Regions from separate parts of the Streptomyces herbicida genome, predicted to be linked through region 2. Evidence: riboswitches for the same ligand, from Rfam matches in the RefSeq annotation. Region 2 holds a riboswitch; the other holds the start of a gene.
What was found. Region 2 has a riboswitch for cyclic di-AMP ahead of Q8A52_RS35785 (C40 family peptidase). Riboswitches for the same ligand answer to the same signal wherever they lie in the genome.
Positions count from the first base shown of each region.

Region 1: linked by a shared signal. The riboswitch ahead of Q8A52_RS33985 (M23 family metallopeptidase) and the one ahead of Q8A52_RS35785 (C40 family peptidase) in region 2 are both predicted to bind cyclic di-AMP.

Region 1 is NZ_JAUYWJ010000019.1:123,118-133,828, reverse strand. Features, by position in the region: gene Q8A52_RS34025 (VOC family protein) at 1-360, shown strand, start outside; gene Q8A52_RS34020 (thymidine kinase) at 377-1,027, opposite strand; gene Q8A52_RS34015 (alkaline phosphatase family protein) at 1,098-2,288, opposite strand; gene Q8A52_RS34010 (DUF5998 family protein) at 2,288-2,884, opposite strand; gene Q8A52_RS34005 (hypothetical protein) at 2,886-3,299, opposite strand; gene Q8A52_RS34000 (bifunctional acetate--CoA ligase family protein/GNAT family N-acetyltransferase) at 3,318-6,146, opposite strand; gene Q8A52_RS33995 (HPr family phosphocarrier protein) at 6,326-6,607, shown strand; gene Q8A52_RS33990 (GntR family transcriptional regulator) at 6,754-7,449, opposite strand; gene Q8A52_RS33985 (M23 family metallopeptidase) at 7,638-8,393, opposite strand; cyclic di-AMP (ydaO/yuaA leader) riboswitch at 8,406-8,570, opposite strand; gene Q8A52_RS33980 (M16 family metallopeptidase) at 8,773-10,161, opposite strand; gene Q8A52_RS33975 (M16 family metallopeptidase) at 10,158-10,711, opposite strand, start outside.
Region 2 is NZ_JAUYWJ010000021.1:112,676-123,386, reverse strand. Features, by position in the region: partial or broken gene Q8A52_RS35835 (helix-turn-helix transcriptional regulator) at 1-1,098, shown strand, start outside; gene bioD (dethiobiotin synthase) at 1,171-1,887, opposite strand; gene Q8A52_RS35825 (adenosylmethionine--8-amino-7-oxononanoate transaminase) at 1,889-3,169, opposite strand; gene bioB (biotin synthase BioB) at 3,162-4,397, opposite strand; gene Q8A52_RS35815 (8-amino-7-oxononanoate synthase) at 4,545-5,672, shown strand; gene Q8A52_RS35810 (DUF397 domain-containing protein) at 5,748-5,972, opposite strand; gene Q8A52_RS35805 (helix-turn-helix domain-containing protein) at 5,982-6,848, opposite strand; gene Q8A52_RS35800 (ATP-binding protein) at 7,062-7,520, shown strand; gene Q8A52_RS35795 (LysR family transcriptional regulator) at 7,524-8,447, opposite strand; gene Q8A52_RS35790 (LysE family translocator) at 8,536-9,156, shown strand; gene Q8A52_RS35785 (C40 family peptidase) at 9,226-9,699, opposite strand; cyclic di-AMP (ydaO/yuaA leader) riboswitch at 9,703-9,909, opposite strand; gene Q8A52_RS35780 (hypothetical protein) at 10,230-10,538, opposite strand; gene Q8A52_RS35775 (ATP-dependent Clp protease proteolytic subunit) at 10,547-10,711, opposite strand, start outside.

The DNA of each region.
Region 1 (10,711 bases), on a different contig from region 2:
GGCACGCCCGCCTGGAACGAGCTGCTCACCTTCGAGACGGCGAGCGTCGCCAAGTTCTACAAGGCGGTGTTCGGCTTCGCGGAGGAGGCGGTGGTGTCCGCCGACTTCGACTATCTGACGCTGCACGTCGGTGGCCGCCCGGTGGGCGGCATCCATGGCGTCGGCAACGCGCTGCCCCGCGACCGGGGCCCGCACTGGCTGACGTACTTCGCGGTCGCCGACACCGAAGAGACGCTGCGCCGGGTCGCAGAGCTGGGCGGTCAGGTCCTGAAGCCGGCCCATGACACCGAGCACGGCCGGGTGGCGACGGTGGCGGATCCGGAGGGCGCGGTCTTCTCCGTGGTCCAGAGTCCGCGCTGAGCCCCGGTGGGGCGCCTCAGTCCGCCGGGACCGGCAGGACGTCCGGGGACAGTGCCGCCGCACGCGCCGTCGCGGCCGTCATACGGCGCCGGTGGTGCCGGCGGCACAGCACCTCGTAGCCGACCTCGTCCGCCGACTGGTTGACGTCGCCGACGACCACCTGGGCACCTTCGACGACCATTTCACCGCCGACCGTGCGCGCGTTGTGCGTGGCGCGGGCTCCGCACCAGCACAGGGCCTCGACCTGCAGGACCTCGACCCGGTCGGCGAGTTCCACCAGCCGCTGGGAGCCGGGGAACAGCTTGGAGCGGAAGTCGGTCGTGATGCCGAAGGCGTAGACGTCGACGCCCAGGTCGTCGACGACGCGCGCCAGTTGGTCTATCTGCTCCGGGGCCAGGAACTGCGCCTCGTCGGCGATCACGTAGTCCGCGCGGCCGCCCTGGGAGAGGTGGTCGACGAGGTACGCGTACAGGTCCCGGCCGTCCTCCACCTCCACCGCGTCGGTGACCAGGCCGAGGCGGGAGGACAGCTTGCCCTCGCCGGCCCGGTCGTCGCGCGTGAAGATCATGCCGACGAGACCGCGCGCGGAGCGGTTGTGCTCGATCTGCAGAGCCAGCGTCGACTTCCCGCAGTCCATCGTTCCGGAGAAGAACACCAGCTCGGGCATGGGGAGTTGAGCACCTTTCGGCGAGGCGAAGACGGACCGGGAGAAGACGGGCGGGACGGCGGACGGTGCTTCAGGAGCGTACTTCGAGCAGGGGCACCAACTGCTCGACAGGGGTCATCGAACCGTGGTTGCCGATCAGCGCCGACTCCTTCGGCTCCCGCTCGGAGGCGATGATCAGGACGTCGTCGTGGGCGGCCGCGACCACATCGCCGATCCGTGCGTACACACGGTCGTCGACCCGGGGGCCGAACCACCCCGCCGCGATCGCCTCGTCCCGCGAGGCCACCCAGAACTGCTCGCCGAGCACCTCGCGCCAGCAGGTGAGGACGTCGTTCTCGGCGCCCGGCAGCGCGTAGACATGGCGGGCGCGCCCCTCGCCGCCGAGCAGGGCGACCCCGGCGCGCAGCTCCCAGTCCTCGTCGAAGTCGATGCGGTGCTGCTCGTCGGTGGGCACGTCGACCATGCCGTGGTCGGCGGTGACGTACAGCGCGGTGCGCGGCGGGAGCTGCTCGGCCAGCCGCTGAACGAGGCGGTCGACGTACATGAGCTGGCCGCGCCAGGTGTCGGAGGCGACGCCGTAGCGGTGGCCGGCGCCGTCCAGCTCGGCGTAGTACGTGTACACCAGGGAGCGGTCGGCGGCGGCCAGTTGCCCGGCCGCAATGTCCATGCGGTCCTCGCCGGTCAGCCGTCCGTGGAACGTTCCGCCACTGAGCGCGATCTTGGTCAGCGGGGTGTTCTGGAAGGCGGGGGACGACACCTGGGCGGCGTGCACGCCCGCCTCGTGGGCCAGCTGGAAGACGGTGGGGTACGGCTGCCAGGCACGCGGGTCGGTGTACGGCTGCCAGCGGAGCTGGTTCATCAGCTCACCGGTCTCCGGGTTACGGGCCGAGTATCCGGGCAGACCGTGCGCGCCGGGCGGCAGGCCCGTGCCCACGGAGGCCAGCGAGGTCGCGGTGGTCGCCGGGTAGCCGGCGGTGATCGGGCGTCCCGTGCCCCCGCGCGAACTCGCGAGCAGCGAGGTCATGAAGGGGGCCTCGTCCGGGTGGGCCCTCAACTGCTCCCAGCCGAGGCCGTCGATCAGGAAGACACAGTTGCGGTCGGCCGCGGTCAGTTCCTGGATCCCGGCGGTCATGCCCGGTACGGCCATGCCGGCGGCCAGGGTGGGCAGGAGGTCGGCGAGCGAGCCGCTGCCGTACTCGGGGAGCGGGGCGGTGCCGAGGGCGAGCGGTTCCGGGTGGTCCCAGGCGGCGGGGTACGCCATCAGCTTGTGACGTCCGCTGTCGCCTCGGAGATGGCCTGCGCGAAGGCGAGTGCCTGACGCACCGTCTCCGGGCCGTCCCCGGCCTCGCTGACGCGCAGGCTCAGGTCGTCCGCCGTCGAATTGCCCGTGTAGCCGTGGTCGGCCTCGCAATTGGGGTCGCCGCAGGCGGCGGGCTCCAGGTCGATGCGGGAGACGGCACCCCAGCCGATGGTCAGCACGACCTCGCGGGGCAGCGTGCCCGGCGCGTACTGCTCCGGGTTGGCGACCACACGGCTGACCACGACCGACGAGATCCGGCCGAGCTTCACGGACTCCGTGGACGTCGTGGCGTACGGCGTCGGGGAGGTGCTGTCGGCGGCCTGCTCGTCGGTGTGGCTCACGATGAAGCGGTTGCCGGTGAGGACGAGCACGGTCACATGCCGCCGCACCTCGTTCTGGTCGAACGTCGTCTCCTGGTGGACCAGGTACGACCGGATGGGCTCGCCGCCCACAGCGGCCTCCACCGCCTCGGCCACGAGGGCCGGGTAGTAGCCGCTGCGCTCGATCGCCGCGCGCAGCCCCTGGGTCGTCGTACTGGTCTTGGCCATGACGTCCATCCTAATCCGTGGGCAAGGGGGGTCCGGGCCAGTCGCGTGCGGCCGGGGCGATGTGGGCACCCGCGCGCGGGTGCCGGTGGACGAGCCCGGGCAAGATGTCCAGCCGTTCCGCGGCGATCGGACAGGAGACGGGTTCAGCGCCGCCTGCGTCCGCTTCGAACGCGACCACGAGGGGCGGTGTTTCGCCGAGCGTCCGCGCGAGACGTGCCGTCTCCTCGGCGGTGGGCGGGCGGAAGACGGGGTCCTGGAAGTCGAGCGGGCAGGACACGAAGACCGGGGCGACGAAGACCAGCTCCAGGCCGTGGTGCCAGGTGAGGTCGTGCCCGGCGGCCAGTCGGAGCTGCCCCGCGTCCCGGACGATCACTTCCCGGTCCCACCAGCTGCCGTCGGGCAGCTCCCGTCCGGCGATCTCCATGCGGTCCCCCTCCCACGCTCAGTAGGCCGGCAACGTGCGCGGGCCGAGGTCGTCACGGGCGGGCGGCGGCGCGAGCCGCAGGGTGGCGCCGAGGACGCTCACGCCGTGCGGGGCGACGACGACCGGCTCCAGGGTCACGGCGACGACCTCGGGGTGGTCGTCGACCAGCCGGGACACGCGCAGCAGCAGCTCCTCGAGGGCGGGTGTGTCGACCGGGGTCGACCCGCGCCAGCCGAACAGCAGCGGCGCGGTCCGGATCGACCGCACCAGGGAGGTCGCCTCCCGGTCGGTGACCGGGACCAGCCGGTGCGCCATGTCACCGAGCAGCTGGGAGGCGGCTCCGGCGAGCCCGAAGGACAGCACGGCCCCGGCCGCCGGATCGATCACGGCCCGTACGACGGTGTCGACACCCCGGGGTGCCATCGCCTGCACGACGGGCCGCAGCCCCTCCGGCTTCCCGAACAGCTCGGTCAACTCGGCGTACGCCCTGCGCAGTTGTTCCTCGTCCGCCAGGTCGAGCCGGACCCCGCCCAGGTCGGCGCGGTGGCGCAGATGGGGGGCGGTGGCCTTGAGGGCGACCGGGTAGCCGAGGGCCCGGGCGGCCTCGGCGGCGGTGTCGGGGGTGGGGGCGGGCAGTGCGCGGCGGACGTGGATGCCGTACTTCCCGAGCAGCTCGCAGGTCTCCTCCGACCCGAGCGTGAGTCCCTGCCCGCGCGCGAGGAGCCCGCCGATCAGCTCCGCGGCGCCCTTCTCGTCGATGTCGTCGTACTCGGGCACCCGGCCAGGATCGGCGGCCTCGCGTCGCCACTGCGCGTACTTCACGGCTTCGGCGAGGGCCCGGGCGGCCCGCTCCGCGGCGGGGTAGGCGGGGATGAGGCGGGAGCCGTTCCCGGCGGTGTCCGCGTGAACAGGTACCGGGCTCGGGGACGGCTGTGCCGCTTCCGCGGCGGGCGTGCGTTCCGCGGAGCGGTTCGGTGCCGTGCTGGTCGCGGCCGACAACGCCTCCGCAAGCCCGCCGAGCTCCACGTGCACGACGAGCACCGGTCTGGAAGGAGCGGCAGCGGCGGCGGACCGCAGTGCCTCGGCCAGCGCCGCGTCCCCGGGCGACCCCTCCCCGATGGCCGGTATGGCCGTCACGACCACCGCATCGCACGAGTCGTCGGCCAGCGCCTGGGACAGCGCCCGCCGGAAGTCCTCCGCGGTGGCGGCCGTCGTCAGGTCCAGAGGCCGGTGCGGGCGCAGCCCCTCGGAGAGGCACGCGTCGTACGTCAGCTGCCCCAGGGACTCGGAGTTCCCCAGGATCGCCACCCGCGGCCCGCCGGGCAGTGGCTGCCGGGCGAGCAGCAGACCCGCGTCCACCAGCTCGGTGATCGTGTCGACCCGGATCACCCCGGCCTGCCGCAGCAGCGCGGAGACCGTCGCGTGCGGCAATCGCGTGGCCCGTACCGCGTGGCCCTGTGGAGCGGACCCCGCCCCCTGCACCACGACCAGCGGCTTGGCGGCGGCGGTCCGCCGGGCGAGGCGGGTGAACTTGCGCGGATTGCCGAGGGATTCCAGGTACATGAGGACGACGTCGGTGTCGGGGTCGTCGTACCAGTACTGGATGACGTCGTTGCCGGAGACGTCCGCGCGGTTGCCGGACGAGACGAAGGTGGACACGCCCGTGACCCCGGTGACCCCGCCGCCGCGCCGGTGCAGCCGGGACAGCAGCGCGATGCCGATCGCCCCGGACTGGGCGAAGAGCCCGATCCGGCCGGGGCGGGGCAGCTCCGGCGCCAGGGACGCGTTGAGCCGCACTTCCTCCGAAGTGTTGATGATCCCGAACGCGTTGGGCCCGATGATCCGCATGCCGTACGCGCGCGCGTGCCGGACGAGTTCACGCTGCCGCTCGCGGCCCTCGGGCCCGCTCTCCGCGTATCCGGCGGAGAGTACGACGAGCCCCTGCACGCCGTGTTCCCCGCACTCGGCGACCACCTCGGGCACCCGTTCGGCCGGTACGGCGACGACCGCGAGGTCGACGGGGCCGTCGATGTCCCGCACCGAGCGGTGGGCGGGCACGCCGTCGATCTCCTTCAACTCGCCCGCAAAGGCCTTGTTCACGGCGTGCAGGCGGCCGGTGAACCCGGCGTCCCGGATGTTGCCGAGAACGCCGCGGCCCACTCCGCCGGGTGTGCGGCCGACGCCGACGACCGCGACGGAGCCGGGCGCGAGGAGCCGCCGTACGGACCGCGCCTCCGCGCGCTGCTCCCGCGCGCGCTGCACGGCGAGCGAGCGGTCGGTGGGTTCGAGGTCGAACTCCAGGCGTACGACGCCGTCCTCGAAGCTGCGTTTCTGGGTGTAGCCGGCGTCCGTGAACACCTTGATCATCTTGGTGTTGGCGGGCAGCACCTCGGCGGCGAACCGGCGGATGCCTCGCTCGCGCGCGACGGCCGCGATGTGTTCGAGGAGGGCGGAGGCGACGCCGCGCCCCTGGTGCGCGTCCTGCACGAGGAAGGCGACCTCGGCCTCGTCGGCGGGGGCGGAGGCGGGCATGCCGTCGGCGCCAATGCGGTCATAGCGTACGGTTGCGATGAATTCGCCGCCGATGGTGGCCGCGAGTCCCACCCTGTCCACAAAGTCGTGGTGCGTGAAGCGGTGGACGTCCTTGGCGGACAGTCGTGGATACGGGGCGAAGAAGCGGTAGTACTTCGACTCGTCCGAGACCTGCTCGTAGAAGCTGACCAGGCGGTCTGCGTCATCAACGGCGATGGGCCTGATGCGCGCGGTACCCCCGTCGCGCAGCACTACGTCCGCCTCCCAGTGAGCGGGGTACTCGTGCCGGTCCTGCCGGCCCGCCGAGGTCTGCATGGGCCCCAGAGTACGGCTCGCGTCGGACAACGGGGCGAGGCAGTCTGTGGAGGACGGAAGTCGGATCGAGGCCGAGGTCCGACGTCACCTCCGGAGCGGAACACAGGCCCGCTCCGGGCATGCTTCACGATGTGGGAAACTGGTCTAGACAACCCTGAAACAGTGAAGGGCAGCATCACATGGCTGAGCGCCGCGTCAACGTCGGCTGGGCCGAGGGCCTCCACGCCCGCCCCGCCTCCATCTTCGTCCGGGCCGCCACGGCCTCCGGCATCCCCGTGACGATCGCCAAGGCCGACGGCAACCCCGTCAACGCGGCCTCCATGCTGGCCGTCCTCGGGCTGGGCGCCCAGGGCGGCGAGGAGATCGTCCTCGCTTCCGACGCCGAGGGTGCGGACGCCGCCCTCGACCGTCTCGCCAAGCTGGTCTCCGAGGGTCTCGAGGAATTGCCCGAGACCGTCTGAGTCACCGCGCCGAGCGCCGGAGCCGCGTCAGCCCTTTCGGGCGGCGCGGCTTCGCCGTATTCTCATGGAAATAGCGGGCGCCCGGAAATCAGGGCAGCGGAAATAGACCGCCGACGAATATCTCCTCTTTGTATACGGCGCTCGTGTTAATGCCGCAGGCCCGACATGTTTACGGCATGTTGCGAAGTCCTCACACGGTCCGAGCGGTCCGCGCCGCCGGAAAAGCGCAATCGGTGTGCGGACGTCGCGCGCTCGGTGTGCAGTGCCGTGATCGCCCGCGCGCGCTCGCCGTCGCCGCGCGCCACCGCGTCCACGATGGCGCCGTGCTCCGTCCAGGACTCCACCGGGTTGGCAGGCGCCTGCACCGTGTACATCCAGGCGATCTTGTGCCGCAGCTGGGTCAGCATCGAGGTCAGGGCGTGACTGCCGGAGGCCTGCGCGAGCGTCTCGTGGAACCAGCCGCCCAGGGAGCGCAGATCCTCGCTGTTGCCCCGCCTGGCCCGCTCCTGGCCCAGCCTGACCAGGCCGCGCAGCACCTTGAGATGAGCCTCGGTGCGCCGCTGCGCGGCCCGGGAGGCTCCGAGCGGCTCCAGCAGCATGCGCATCTCCAGCAGATCGGCGGCCTCCTGCTCGGTCGGTTCGGCGACGCACGCGCCCGCGTGCCGCCGGGTCACCACGAAGCCCTCGGCCTCCAGGGTGCGCAGTGCCTCGCGGACGGGGACGCGCGAGACGCCGTAGCGGCGTGCGAGGAGTTCCTCGGTGAGGCGGCCGCCGCGCTCGTAGACACCGGCGACGATGTCGTCCCTGATCGCCGTGCATACCGAGCTCGCCGGAATACGCATGACCGACCTCCGCTTTAATCCCCGTGAAACGTCGCCGATTGACGTGTGTTCCGTGACTCTATTGCAATGAGCGGGAATTTCCGATGGCGTGCAGGAATCCATGGATATTTTTTGGACAGCGGCGCGGCCGAAACGGCGAAAGCCCCGGCTCGAGGAGCCGGGGCTTCGGGAAGCGGTGCGCCGTGCCGTCAGACGTTCACGCCGTGCTTGCGGAGGTAGGCGACGGGGTCGACGTCCGAGCCGTACTCCGGGGTCGTCCGGGCCTCGAAGTGGAGGTGCGGCCCGGTGACGTTGCCGGTCGCGCCGGACAGGCCTATCTGCTGACCGGGGACGACCTTCTGGCCCACGGAGACGCCGATGGACGACAGATGGCCGTACTGGGTGTACATGCCGTCCGCCATCCTGATCACGATCTGGTTGCCGTACGCCCCGCCCCAGCCGGTCGACACGACCGTGCCGGAGCCGACCGCGTGGACGGCGGTGCCGCTGGAGGCGTGGAAGTCGATGCCGGTGTGCGAGCCGGAGGACCACAGGGACCCGCCGGTCTTGTAGCCGGTGGAGACGTAGGAGTTCGCGATCGGCGTCACGAAGGCGTTGAGCCGCTTGCGCTCGGCCTCGCGGGCGGCGCGCGCCTTGGCCTCGCGCTCCTTCTCCGCCAGCGCGACGGCCTTCTTGCGTGCGGCCTCCTCGGCCGCCTTCTGCTCGGCGGCCTGCTCCTGGGCCGCGGCCTGGGCGTCGATCTGCTCGGCGACCGAGTCGCCCATGGTGATGACGGGCGTGAGGCCGGTGTCCGCGGGGGCGGGCTCGGCGGCGAGCGCCGGAGAGGCCGCGAGGCTGCCGATGGCGCCCGTGGTGGCGAGGGCCGCGACGCCCGCGGCGCGGGCGGTGGTGCGGTGCATCCGGCCGGGACGGCGGTGCTTCCCGGTGGCGCGAGTGAACGCCATGTAGTGGCTGGTCCTTTCCTTCCCTCTCGCCTACCGGGTTAGCTGACGGGTTCGGAGCAGGAAGGTCTCCTACGGACCCCCTCGCTGCACGCGCGGGCGTCCGATTCACCCCAGGGACTGCTATGGGTCCCCGGCTCCCCTGGCTCGCGCCGTACGGGGACTCGGCGATGGCTGTCCGGTGCCGCGGGTGCGGCGCACTGCCCGACGAACAGCCTGGACGACGCTATGCGGGCGGCCTTTCAATCCCCAACCCGAACCCGGATTTTGTAGCGCATCCCACAGGGCAGACAGGCAACCTCCGCACCAATTCGGACATCCTGGAGAAACGTGCGTGGGTCCTGACGACCCGTCGGCCGTCAGAACCCACGCGCGTGTGCCCCTACTCGGCGGAGACGACGGTGACTTCGCCGATGCCGAGCGCCTCGACCGGCTCCTTGATCTGGTCGGCGTCGCCCACCAGGACCGTCACCAGACGGTCCACCGGGAACGCGTTGACCACCGCGGCGGTGGCCTCCACGGTGCCGGTGGCGGCGAGCTGCCGGTACAGCGTCGCCTGGTAGTCGTCCGGCAGATACTGCTCGACCTGGTCGGCCAGCGTGCTCGCCACGGCCGCCGCCGTCTCGTACTTCAGCGGCGCGACCCCCACGAGGTTCTGCACCGCGACGTCGCGCTCGGCATCGGTGAGGCCCTCCTCGGCGAGCTTGCGCAGCACCGCCCACAGGTCCTGCAGCGCGGGACCGGTGTTCGGGGTGTCCACGGAGCCGCTGATGGCGAGCATCGAGGCACCCGTGCCGTCCGGGGCGGACCTGAGGACCTGCCCGAACGAGCGCACACCGTAGGTGTAGCCCTTCTCCTCGCGCAGGACGCGGTCCAGGCGGGAGGTGAGGGTGCCGCCGAGGCAGTACGTGCCGAGCACCTGGGCGGCCCACACACGGTCATGCCGGTCCGCGCCGACCCGGCCGATGAGCAGCTGCGTCTGGACGGCTCCGGGGCGGTCCACGATGACGACCCGGCCGGTGTCGTCGGCGGTCACCGGCGGCACGGGCCGCGGCTGCGCCGTCGAGCCGTTCCAGGCGCCCAGGGTCTCGCCGAGCAGTGCGTCCAGGTCGATGCCGGTGAGGTCGCCGACGACCACGGCGGTGGCCGTGGCGGGCCGGACGTGCCGGTCGTAGAAGCCGCGGACGGCCGCCGCGTCGATCTTCTCGACCGTCTCCTCGGTGCCCTGGCGCGGGCGCGACATGCGCGCGGTCGCCGGGAACAGCTCCTTCGAGAGCTCCTTGGCGGCACGGCGGGACGGGTTCGCCAGCTCGTGCGGGATCTCGTCGAGGCGGTTGCGCACCAGCCGCTCCACCTCGCTCTCGTCGAACGCGGGTGCCCTGAGGGCGTCGGCGAGCAGGCCGAGGGCCTTGCCGAGGCGGGAGGCGGGGACCTCCAGGCTCAGTCGGACGCCCGGGTGGTCTGCGTGCGCGTCCAGGGTCGCGCCGCAGCGCTCCAGCTCGGCGGCGAACTCCTCGGCGGAGTGCCTGTCGGTGCCTTCGGAGAAGGCCCGCGCCATGATCGTGGCGACGCCGTCGAAGCCGGCCGGCTCGGCGTCCAGCGGCGCGTCCAGGAGCACCTCGACGGCGACGACCTGCTGGCCGGGGCGGTGGCACCGCAGCACGGTCAGACCGTTGTCCAGCGTGCCGCGCTCGGGGGCCGGGAAGGCCCACGGCTTCGCCTCGCCCGCACGGGGCTGGGGGTGGAACTCCATCGCGGCGAGCTCGGTCACTTGGCCGCCTCCTCGTCGTCGTTCTGGTCGGCGGTGGACGCTTCCACGGTGGCTTCCGACTCCGGGTCCTCGGGGAAGTCCTCGTCCTGGGTGTGCTCCGCGGACTCGGCGGACAGCGGCTCGTAGACGAGCACCGCGCGGTTGTCCGGGCGCAGGCGGGCCTTGGCCACCTCCTGCACCTCCTCCGGCGTCACCTCGAGGACACGCTGGACGGCGGTCAGGGCGAGCTGCGGGTCGCCGAACAGGACCGCGAACCGGCACAGCTCGTCGGCGCGGCCCGCGACCGTGCCGAGCCGGTCCAGCCACTCGCGCTCCAACTGGGCCTGGGCGCGCTCCATTTCCTCGGGAGTGGGGCCCTGCTCCGCGAAGCGGGCGAGCTCCTCGTCGATGGCGGTCTCGATGACCGGCACCTCGACGTCGCCGGAGGTCTTCACGTCCAGCCAGCCCAGGGAGGGCGCCCCGGCCAGCCGCAGCAGGCCGAACCCGGCCGCAACGGCCGTACGGTCGCGGCGCACGAGCCGGTTGTACAGGCGGGAGGACTCGCCGCCGC
Region 2 (10,711 bases):
TACGAGGACGCCCGTGCCGTACTGAAAGCGTCAGCGGGCCGGTGCGGGCCCGGCGGCGACCCCACCTTGCTGATCCACTCCGGTATCGCCGCCCTGATGCTCGGCGACCACACCCGCGCCGCGACCGCCACCCTCCGGGCCGCCGCCTCCGCCCGGGCGCGGGGCACCCCCGTCACCGCCGTACAGGCGATGGAGTTCCGCGCGTACGCCGACTTCTGGACCGGACGGACCCGCGCCGCCGAGGCCGCCGCACAGGACGCGCTGGGCCAGGCGTACGCCACCGGGCAGGACAACGGGGCCTGTCATCTGCGGGCCGCCCTCGCCACGTTCGCGGCGGTCACCGGTGACGAGGACGCCTGCCGGGAGCGCGCCGGGCCGCCCGCTCGCACGCCCTCGCCCGCGGCCTGGGCCTGCCCGCCGCGCTGGCCCAGTGGGCGCTCGCCTTCCTGGACCTCGGCAGCGGCCGGTACCCCGCCGCCGCGGCCCGGCTGCGTGCAATCGCCCAATTCGGGCCCGGTCACGGTCACCGTGCCATCCGGCACCTGGCCACCCCGCACTACGTGGAGGCCGCCGCACGCACCGGGGACACCCGGGTCGCGCGCGCCGCCCACGCCGACTACCAGCGCTGGGCGAGCGCCGTCCGCAGCCCCGACGACGCGGCGTTCGGCGCCCGCTGCCGGGCCCTGCTCGCGCCCGGCGCCACGGCCGTGGAGCACTACCGCACGGCCCTCGACCTGCACGCCCGTGGCACCCGCGACTTCGAACGCGCCCGCACGGAACTGCTGTTCGCGGGCCAGCGCCCTGGAGGCCTTCGAGTCCTTCGGCGCCCCGCACTGCGCCGCACAGGCCCGCGCCGAACTGCGGGTCCTGGGCACCCCGGTACAGGCGCCCGCCGCCAGGGATCCGGCCGCCCTCCTCACCGCCCAGCAGCTGATGGTCGCCCGCATGGCCGCCGAGGGCGCCACCAACCGCGAGATCGCCGACCGCCTCGCCCTCAGCCCCCGCACGGTCGACCACCATCTGCGCGGCGTCTTCGCCCGGTTGGGCATCCGGTCAAGGATCGAGCTGGTACGGCTGCTCGCGCAGGGAGCCGGCTGAGGCGCTCCGGACACAGGCGCGGGGCCGCCCCGACAGAAGCGGCCCCACGTCCGAGCCACGGGACTGCCGTCCCTACGGGGCCTCTCGCACCCGGAACGCCTCCGCGTCCCAGCTGCCGTCCAGCCGAGGTGACAGCCAGCCCGGAGCCGCACCGCGGAAGTCGGCGGGCGCCAGTGCCCCGGCCCCGGCGGGCAGCGCGCCCAGCAGCGGAGCGGCCGCCACCTCCGGCAGGTCCGCGAGGTTGCAGCGCGAGGCGAGGTCGGGCTCCTCCGGCCAGCTGCCGATCACCACGCCGAGCAGCCCGATCTCCCGGGACCGCAGTTCACGCGCCGTCAGCTCGGTGGTGTTCAGGGTGCCGAGCCCGGCGCTGGCGACGATCAGCACGGGCGCGTTCAGCAGCCGCGCCGCGTCCGCCAGCGTGCCGCCCGCCGCGTCGAACCGTACGAGCAGCCCGCCCGCCCCCTCGACCAGCACGAGGTCGTGGTCGGTGGCCAGCTTGGCGGCCGCCTCGGCCACCTCGTGCGGGTGCACGGGTGCGAGCCCCGCCCGCCGCGCCGCCGTGCCCGGGGCCAACGGGTCCGGGTAGCGCGCCAGTTCGGTCACGGTCATCGCGCCCGCGAGACGCGCGACCTCGTCGGCGTCCCCGCGCTCGTCCGGCCCCACCCCGGTCTGCGCGGCCTTCAGCACGGCCACCGACCGACCGGCCGCGAGCGCCGCGGCGGCCACCGCGGCGGTCGTGACCGTCTTGCCGACCTCCGTGCCCGTGCCTGTGATCACCAGTACCGGCATCTCATCCCTCCCGCGCCGCCGCGCACACCGCGCGCGCGATCCGCGCCACGTCCGCGTCACCCGTCACGTACGGCGGCATCGTGTAGATCAGATCGCGGAACGGCCGCAGCCACACGCCCTCCCGCACGGCGGCCCGCGTGGCCGCCGCCATGTCCACCTCGTGGTCGAGCTGTACGACCCCGATCGCGCCCAGAACCCGGACGTCCTTCACCCCGGGCAGGTCCGCGGCCGGGGCAAGTCCCTCCCGCAGGCCCGTCCCGATCCGCTTGACCTCGGCCTGCCAGTCCTGTCCGAGCAGCAGCCCGATCGAGGCACAGGCCACGGCGGCCGCCAGCGGATTGCCCATGAACGTCGGACCGTGGGCCAGCACCGGCACCTCGCCCTGCGAGATGCCGTCGGCCACCCGCGGGGTGCACAGGGTGGCCGCCATGGTCAGATAGCCGCCGGTCAGCGCCTTGCCCACGCACATCACGTCCGGTGTCACGGCCGCGTGGTCCGCCGCGAACAGCGCGCCCGTGCGGCCGAAACCGGTCGCGATCTCGTCGAACACCAGCAGCACGTCGTGCGCGTCGCAAGCCTCGCGCAGCACCCGCAGATAGGCGGGGGAGTGGAAGCGCATCCCGCCCGCACCCTGCACCACCGGCTCGACGATCACGGCGGCCAGTTCGCCGGCGTGCCGCTCGATCGCCGCGCGCAGCTGCTCGGCGTACGACTCCTCGTACTCGGCGGGCGGCGCGTCCGTGAACACCTGGCGCGGCAGGATGCCGGACCACAGCTGGTGCATGCCGCCGTCGGGATCGCACACGGCCATCGGCTGCCAGGTGTCCCCGTGGTAGCCGCCCCGCCAGGTCAGCAGACGTTGCTTCTCCGGTCGGCCCAGCGAACGCCAGTACTGCAGGCACATCTTGACCGCGACCTCGACCGACACCGAGCCGGAGTCGGCCAGGAAGACATGCTCCAGACCGTCTGGTGACATGTCGACAAGGAGCTTCGCGAGCCGGACGGCGGGCTCGTGCGTGAGCCCGCCGAACATCACATGGCTCATCCGCCCGAGCTGCCCCTGTGCCGCCTCGTTGAGCACCGGGTGGTTGTAGCCGTGGATCGCCGACCACCAGGAAGACATGCCGTCGACGAGTTCGCCCGAGCCGTCCGCGAGCTTCAGCCGCACCCCGCTCGCCGACTCCACGACGAGCGGTTCGGCGCGCCCGGGCATCGGACCGTACGGGTGCCACACGTGCCGTCGGTCGAGCTCGAGCAGCTCGGGCACGCTGAGGTCAGGCATTGGGAGCGAGATCCGTTCCGGCACCCCGGCGGCGCACGGCGACCAGATCGGGTCGCGGCTCGTTCACCTGTGCGGTGGCGTCCGCCGGCGCGGCGGCGACGGAACCGCAGACCCCGCCGCCTTCGTGGGAGCCGCAGCCGGCACTCTCGTGCGAACCGCAGCCGTCGCCCTCGTGCGACCCGCAGCCCGCCTCGGCGTGCGAACCGCAGCCGCCCGCGACAGCCGCGCGGTGCTCCGGAAGCGTCACCTGGTCGGAGCCCTCGACCTCGAACCCGGCGTCCGCGATCATCTCCAGGTCCGCCTTGCCGGCCTGGCCCTCGCTGGTGAGGTAGTCACCGAGGAAGATCGAGTTGGCCAGGTTCAGCGCGAGGGGCTGCATGGTGCGCAGGTGCACCTCGCGGCCGCCCGCGATCCGCACCTCGACGTCCGGGCAGACGAACCGGACCATCGCCAGGATGCGCAGACACCGCTGCGGGGTGAGGTTCCACTCCTTGGCGAGCGGGGTGCCCTCGAACGGGATCAGGAAGTTCACCGGCACCGAGTCCGGGTCGAGCTCGCGCAGCGAGAAGACCACGTCCACCAGGTCCTCGTCGCTCTCGCCCATGCCCGCGATCAGACCGGAACACGCGGACAGGCCGGCCGAGTGCGCCTTTTGCACCGTGTCCACCCGGTCGGCGTACGTGTGCGTGGTCGTGATGTCCGCGTATGTTCCCTCGGAGGTGTTGAGGTTGTGGTTGTACGCGTCCGCGCCCGCGTCGCGCAGCCGCTCGGCCTGGCCGTCGGAGAGCAGACCGAGACAGGCGCACACCTCGACGCCGTCGTTCTGCTCCTTGATCGCCTTGATGGTGTCCGACACCCGGTCCACGTCCCGGTCCGTCGGGCCGCGTCCGCTGGCCACCAGACAGACCCGCTTGGCACCCCCGGCCAGGCCCGCGGCGGCGGCCTGGGAGGCCTCGTCGGGCTTGAGCCAGGTGTACTTCAGGATGCCGGCGGTGGAGCCGAGCCGCTGCGAGCAGTAGGAGCAGTCCTCGGGGCACAAGCCGGACTTGAGGTTGACCAGGTAGTTAAGTTTTACGCGCCGGCCGAACCAGTGCCGGCGCACCTTGCCGGCCGCGGCCACCACATCGAGCAGGTCGTCGTCGGAGGTGGCGAGCACGGCGAGTGCTTCGTCGCGGGTCGGCAGCTCGCGCCGAAGCCCCTTGTCCACCAGCGTGTTCAGCAGGTCCATGAGGTCCGATCCTGTCCTACGGGACCGCCCCGGGCCAAGGAGAGTTTGCACAACGGAGACGGATCACCGTGTGGGTATTGCCACACCCTGGGCGGCTGGGCGTCCGGCTAGTGTCTGTCCGCTACCTACAAAAGCCCCGGAGGACCCATGGCGTTCGGCTGGATCGACGACCAGGTGGAGCAGCGCCGCCGCGCCGGACTCGTACGGACGCTGCGCCCCCGCCCCGCCGACTCGCCCCTGTTGGATCTGGCCAGCAATGACTACCTGGGACTGGCCCACCACCCCGAGGTCACCGAGGGAGCCGCGGCCGCCGCGCGCACCTGGGGCGGCGGTGCCACCGGGTCACGGCTGGTCACCGGTACGACCGAGCTGCACACCGAGCTCGAGCGCGAGCTGGCCGGGTTCTGCGGCTTCGAGGCGGCCCTGGTCTTCTCCTCCGGCTACGCCGCCAACCTCGCCGCCGTCACGGCACTGGGCCCGCACGGCTCCCTGATCGTCTCCGACGCGGGCAACCACGCCTCCCTGATCGACGGCTGCCGGCTCGCCCGTGGTGCCAGGCAGGTCGTGGGGCACGCCGACCCGGACGCGGTGCGCAAGGCGCTCGGCACGCACGAGGGGCCGGCGATCGTCGTCTCGGACACGGTGTTCTCGGTCGACGGGGACGCCGCGCCACTGGCCGCGCTCGCGGCGGCGAGCCGGGAGCACGGCGCCGGGCTGGTCGTCGACGACGCCCACGGACTCGGCGTCCTGGGCGACGGCGGGCGGGGAGCCCCAAACGCGGCCGGACTCGCGGGCGCCGAGGACGTCGTCGTGACCGTCACCCTGTCGAAGTCGCTGGGCAGCCAGGGCGGCGCCGTGCTCGGTCCCGCCCGGGTGATCGACCACCTGGTCAACGCGGCACGGACGTTCATCTTCGACACGGGCCTGGCCCCCGCCGCGGCCGGCGCGGCCCTGGCCGCCCTCCGGCTGCTGCGCCGTGAGCCGGCCCGGGCGGAGCGGGCCCGCGAGGTGGCCGCCGAACTGCACGCACGCCTGACCGCCATGGGTCTGGAGGCGGTACGCCCGGACGCCGCGGTCGTCTCCGTGCGTGCGCCGTCGCCCGAGGAGGCGGTGCGCTGGGCGGCCGACTGCCGAACGGCAGGCCTGGCCGTGGGCTGTTTCCGTCCTCCTTCCGTGCCCGACGGCATCTCACGGCTGAGGCTGACCGCCCGCGCGGACCTCTCCGAGGCCGAGATCGAACGCGCTGTACGTGTGATCGGCGAGGCGCGACCATGAGTCGGCGTGACACGGCCGTGCGCCGCCTGGGCGGAACCGATCAATAGCGATCGGTCGGATCGGGTCGTACGGGGATCAGCGGAACGTGGCCAGGAACCCCGCCCAGCTCTCGGGGGAGAAGAGCAGCGCGGGTCCGGCCGGTGCCTTGGAGTCGCGCACGGCGAGCAGTCCGGTCAGCGGACCGGAGCGCGGCCGTGCCGCCTCCACGCAGTTGTTCGCTCCCGTGCTGTAGCTGCTGCGCAGCCACCGCACGCCGTGCAGATCGGTACTGGAAGGTACGTTCCGAGGCAGTGCAGACATGGTGCCTCCTTACGCGCCGTCAGCTATCCCGGCGATGTAATCCAACGATTCCTCGGGCGAAAGGGCGTGGATCCGAAGGGTGTTGAAGGCCTCGGAGTAGGCCTGGAGGTCTTCTTTCCGTTCGAGATAGAGGCTACTCGTCAAGTGGTCGAGAACAACCACATCCAGATCAGCCGTGCTCGGAAATGAGAAGATAACGAAAGGGCCCGTGATGCCGATGTGAGCGCCGGCGGCGAACGGGAGAACCTGAAGCCTCACTTGGGGCAGTCGCGCCGCCTCTACCAGCCGTTCCAGCTGCCGCGCCATGACGCCAGGGCCGCCCACCTCCCGCCGCAGCACCGCCTCGTCCAGGACGGCACTCAGCTCCAGCGGCGGCTGTGACCGCAGCACGTCCTGCCGGGCCAGCCGCACCTTGACCAGCGCGTCCAGCCGCTCCTCGGCGTCGTCGAAGCCGCTCACGGCCGCCCGGGTCACCGCGCGGGCGTACTCCGGCGTCTGCAGCAGCCCCGGGACCACCGATGTCTCCAGCGTGCGCATCCCGCGCGCCTGCGACTCCAGGCTGATGAAGTCCCGGTAGGCGGGCGGCAGCACCCCGCGGTACGCGTGCCACCAGTGGTGTCGGCCGCCGACGTCGTCCGAGCCCGCCAACACCATCAGCAACTCGCGCAGTTGGCCGTCCACCACGCCGTACGCGTCCAGGAGTAAACGCACATCGGCCGGTTTCACCCCACTGGTGCCCGTCTCGATTCGGCTCACCTTCGACTGGTGCCAGCCCACCAGCCGGGCCGCCTCACCACTCGTGAGGCTCGCGCCGGTGCGCAGCGCGCGCAGTTCGGCGCCCAGTTTCCGGCGGCGTACCGCGGGACCGTTCTGCATGGGCTACTCCCTACTCCCTTCGAGCCGCCCAAATACGGTCTGCCGTCGCAGAGTTCACCGCTTCGAGCGACAGATATATGCATATCTTGGTGGATCGCCCCCGTGACACGTGCCGTAATGGCAGTCTGACGACGAAGCACCAGTCCGGGACCGTACTCGAACCATCCGGCTCCGTGCCGGACTGCGGTCCCGTGGGAAAGGGACGACGTCGTCATGGCAGACCATCTGGAAGCATCCGTCACTCTGCCGAGCGATCCCGCCTCGGTCTCCGCGGCCCGTTCCTACGCGCTGGCCACTCTCGCGGAATGGGGCCTGCCACCGGACACGGAAGTGGCCGACACGGTCCGGCTCATCGTCTCCGAACTCGCCACCAATGCCGTACAGCACACCTTCGGTCAGTCACCCACCTTCACGGTGGACCTCGTGCTCGATCGTGACGAACACCTGCGCATCGGCGTCACCGACAGCCATCCGCGCTTCCCGAAGAGACTGCCCGCCGCCGTCCAGCAGGACAACGGCCGAGGCATGGTGATCATCCGCTGGCTCACCGCCGAATGCGGCGGCAAGCTACGGGTCAGGCCCACCCGCGAGGGCGGCAAGACCGTCTCCATCGAACTTCCCTGGACGGTACCCGCCCAGCCGGTCACGGCGGCGGGACAGCAGGAGCCGTAGCACTCAGGCCCCCGGCGTCCGATACGCACGCCCGAACGCCCCGCGCAGCAGGGCCCGGAAGGTGTCGGCGGCCGGAGCCACCTCGTCGGCCCGGAACGCGACCGAGATCGTCCGGCGCAGTTCTCCCGCTCCCAGCGGGCGCACCCCGACCGGAGTGACCGCCGTCCGCGCCACCATCTCCGGTACGACGGCCACGCCGAGCCCGGCACTCACCAGCGCGCACACCACGGCGTACCCCGGGGTCGGCACCAGCACGGACGGCGTTGCCCCCGCCCGGGCCAGAAGCGCCTCCACTCCCTGCCGGGCGGGCAGTTCCGGCGCCATGCTGACCAGCGGCTGACCCGCCAGCCCCGACAGCGGCAGCCGGGAGGAGTCACTGCTCAGCGCATGCCCCGGGGCGGTCACCAGGACCAGCTCCTCGACCAGCACCGGCTCCAGACCCACCGAGGACGGCACCGGAACCGGCTCCGCCGGGTGATACGCGTGCGTCAGCGCCAGGTCCACCTCCCCGGCCGCCACCGCCGCCACGCCGGTCGGCGGATCGTAGTCGGCCACCGACAGCTCCACATCAGGATGCGCCCGGTGGAACGCGCTCAGCACCGGCGGCAGCAGATGGGTCCCGGCCGTCGGAAACGTACCGAGCCGGAGTGTGCCGCCCGACAGACCGGCCAGCCGGGCCAGTTCGTGCCGGGCCTGCTCCAACTCGTCGAGCACCCGGCGGGCCCGGGCCACCAGCAGCTCGCCCGCGTCCGTCAGCCGCGCCCCGCGGTGGTGCCGGACCAGCAACGCCGTCCCCGCCTCCCGCTCCAGCTTGGCCAGCTGCTGGGAGAGCGCCGGGGGTGTGTAGCCGAGCCGCTCGGCGGCACGGGTGATGGACCCCGCCTCCGCCACCGCGACGAGGGCGGCGAGTCGGATGGGGTCGTACATACCGGTTGCCCGCCCAAAGGAATGCTTAAGGTTCACCCAGGATATCCGAAATACCTGCTGAAGGCCCGTCCGCGGGAGGCTGGGGGCCATGGACGGACAGCTCATCGCCTTCACCGGGATCGCCGCCGGCATGGTCGCCATGCCCGGCGCCGACTTCACGGTCGTCGTACGCAACGCACTGGTCTCCCGCCGGGCGGGCATCGCCTGTGCGCTCGGCATCGCGGGCGGGCTGCTCGTCCACACGGCTCTGGTGGCCGCGGGGGTCGCCGCGGTCCTGGTCGCCGTGCCCCCGCTGTTCCGCGCCCTGCAACTGCTCGGCGGCGCGTATGTGCTGTATCTGGGCGGACGGACGCTGTGGTCGCTGCGGCAGCCGCAGAGCGGCGACACGGACAGCGGCACTCCGTCGGCCGCGCACCCGCTGCGTCAGGGGTTCATGACCAATGCCCTCAACCCCAAGGCCTCGCTGACCTTTCTCAGCCTGCTGCCCCAGTTCGTACCGGCGGGCAGCTCCGCGCTGCCCAGGACCCTGCTGCTCGCACTGATCGTGATCGGGCTGACCCTGGTGTGGTTCCCGACGGTGGCGCTGCTGGTGGACCGGCTCGGCCGGTGGCTGCGCCGGCCGCGGGCCGCCATGGCTCTTCGGTCGGCGACCGGTGTGGCGCTGACGGTTCTGGGCGCGGCCCTGCTCCTCGAACCGTTCCTGACGTGACACCAGGTCAGGCCGGAGCGGGACCCGAGGGGGTGACGGCGCCACAGGCCTGCCACCCCCTCGGGCGGGTCAGCTGACCCGGCCGTACCAGACGCTCCTCGTCCAGATCTTCTGCAGCTTCACCACGTCCCCGGTCTTCGGGGCGTGCCAGATCTTCCCCTTCCCGGCGTAGATCCCCACGTGGTACACGCTGGAGCCCGAGTGGAAGAAGACCAGGTCACCGGCCTTGCGGTGCTTGGCCGAGATGTGGTGGGTCTTGTTGTACTGCTGGGCGGCCGTACGGGGCAGGGTCTTGCCCGCCTTCTTGTACGAGTACAGCGTCAGCCCGGAGCAGTCGAACCTCCGCGGCCCGGTGGCGCCCCACCTGTAGGGGGACCCCTTCTTGGAAGCCGCGACCTGGAGTGCCTTCGTCGCCATCGTCGCGGCCGATGCGTCGGCGGCGACACCCGGAACCACGATCGAGCCGCCCACGGCGGCGATGGTGAGGGCCGAGGCCGTACCGGCCCGGGCCATGAGCGACGGGACACGATTGAGCGCAGTCATGCGCAACCCTTCGTCAGCCGCCTGTGAAGGATGACCTGTCGGATTCGGGCTGGCGAAGTAGCCCGGCCGCGTTGCCGCGGCTTCACCCCAAGGGCTGCTCGGAACGAACAAACAGACGAACGAACATCCGTTCCGGCGACCCGTCTTGCTTGGGTCCTCCACTCCTGCCGATCCACTCCTGTCGACCGGTCATCCGGGCGGCGGCAGGACTCGGCGTCCGCCCGGACCGCCCCGCCGCTGTGGCGGGGGCTTGTCGTCAGACAGGGATCTTCACTCACAGGTGTCCGAAAATCCCAATGGAATCGGGGATTTGTGGCGTTACTCACCACTCAGCCGTTCGGGTGGACACCGCTGTGTTCGAGTCAAGGTCGAGGGGGTCGGGGACCCCCGGACCAGCGCGGAAGCGTCTCACCGTCCCCCTCGGGCAAGCGTGTTGCGCAACCTCCACGGCCTTGGAAACGGACCCGCGACTACTCCAAACAGCGGTACACCTTTTGGGTCGTTTCAACTCCGTTCCGGACGGCAGTGCGTCAATCGGCGGCGTCGGGTGGGACGGTGACCCTCGCCGTCCGGCGTTCGCCGTCCAGCACCCGCAGTGCGCGCGCCAACGTGGCCGCGTGCAACTCCGTCTCGCCGCGCTGGTGCATGAGGGTCAGCGCGTCGCGCAGCTCCACCGCCGCACGGACCAGCGCCTGGGCGGCCCGCAGCCCGCGGTAGGTGTCCTCGTGCTGGGCCGGATTGATCCGGCCCAGGAGGTCGACCACATCGAGGTAACGGTCGATCAACTCACCCTCGGCCCGCGTCAGGGCAGGCAGCGGAGGCAGCTCCGGAGGCAGCATCCGCCGGCTCACCCCGCGTCCCGAGCGGCGCGGGAGGCCTTGCGGCTGGGGATGATCCCGTCCACCAGCCCGTGCTCCAGCGCGCCCGGCGCGTCCAGGATCAGATCCCGCTCCAGGTCCTCGTGGACCTGCTCCGGGCTGCGTCCGGTGTGCCGAACGAGCATTTCTTCGAG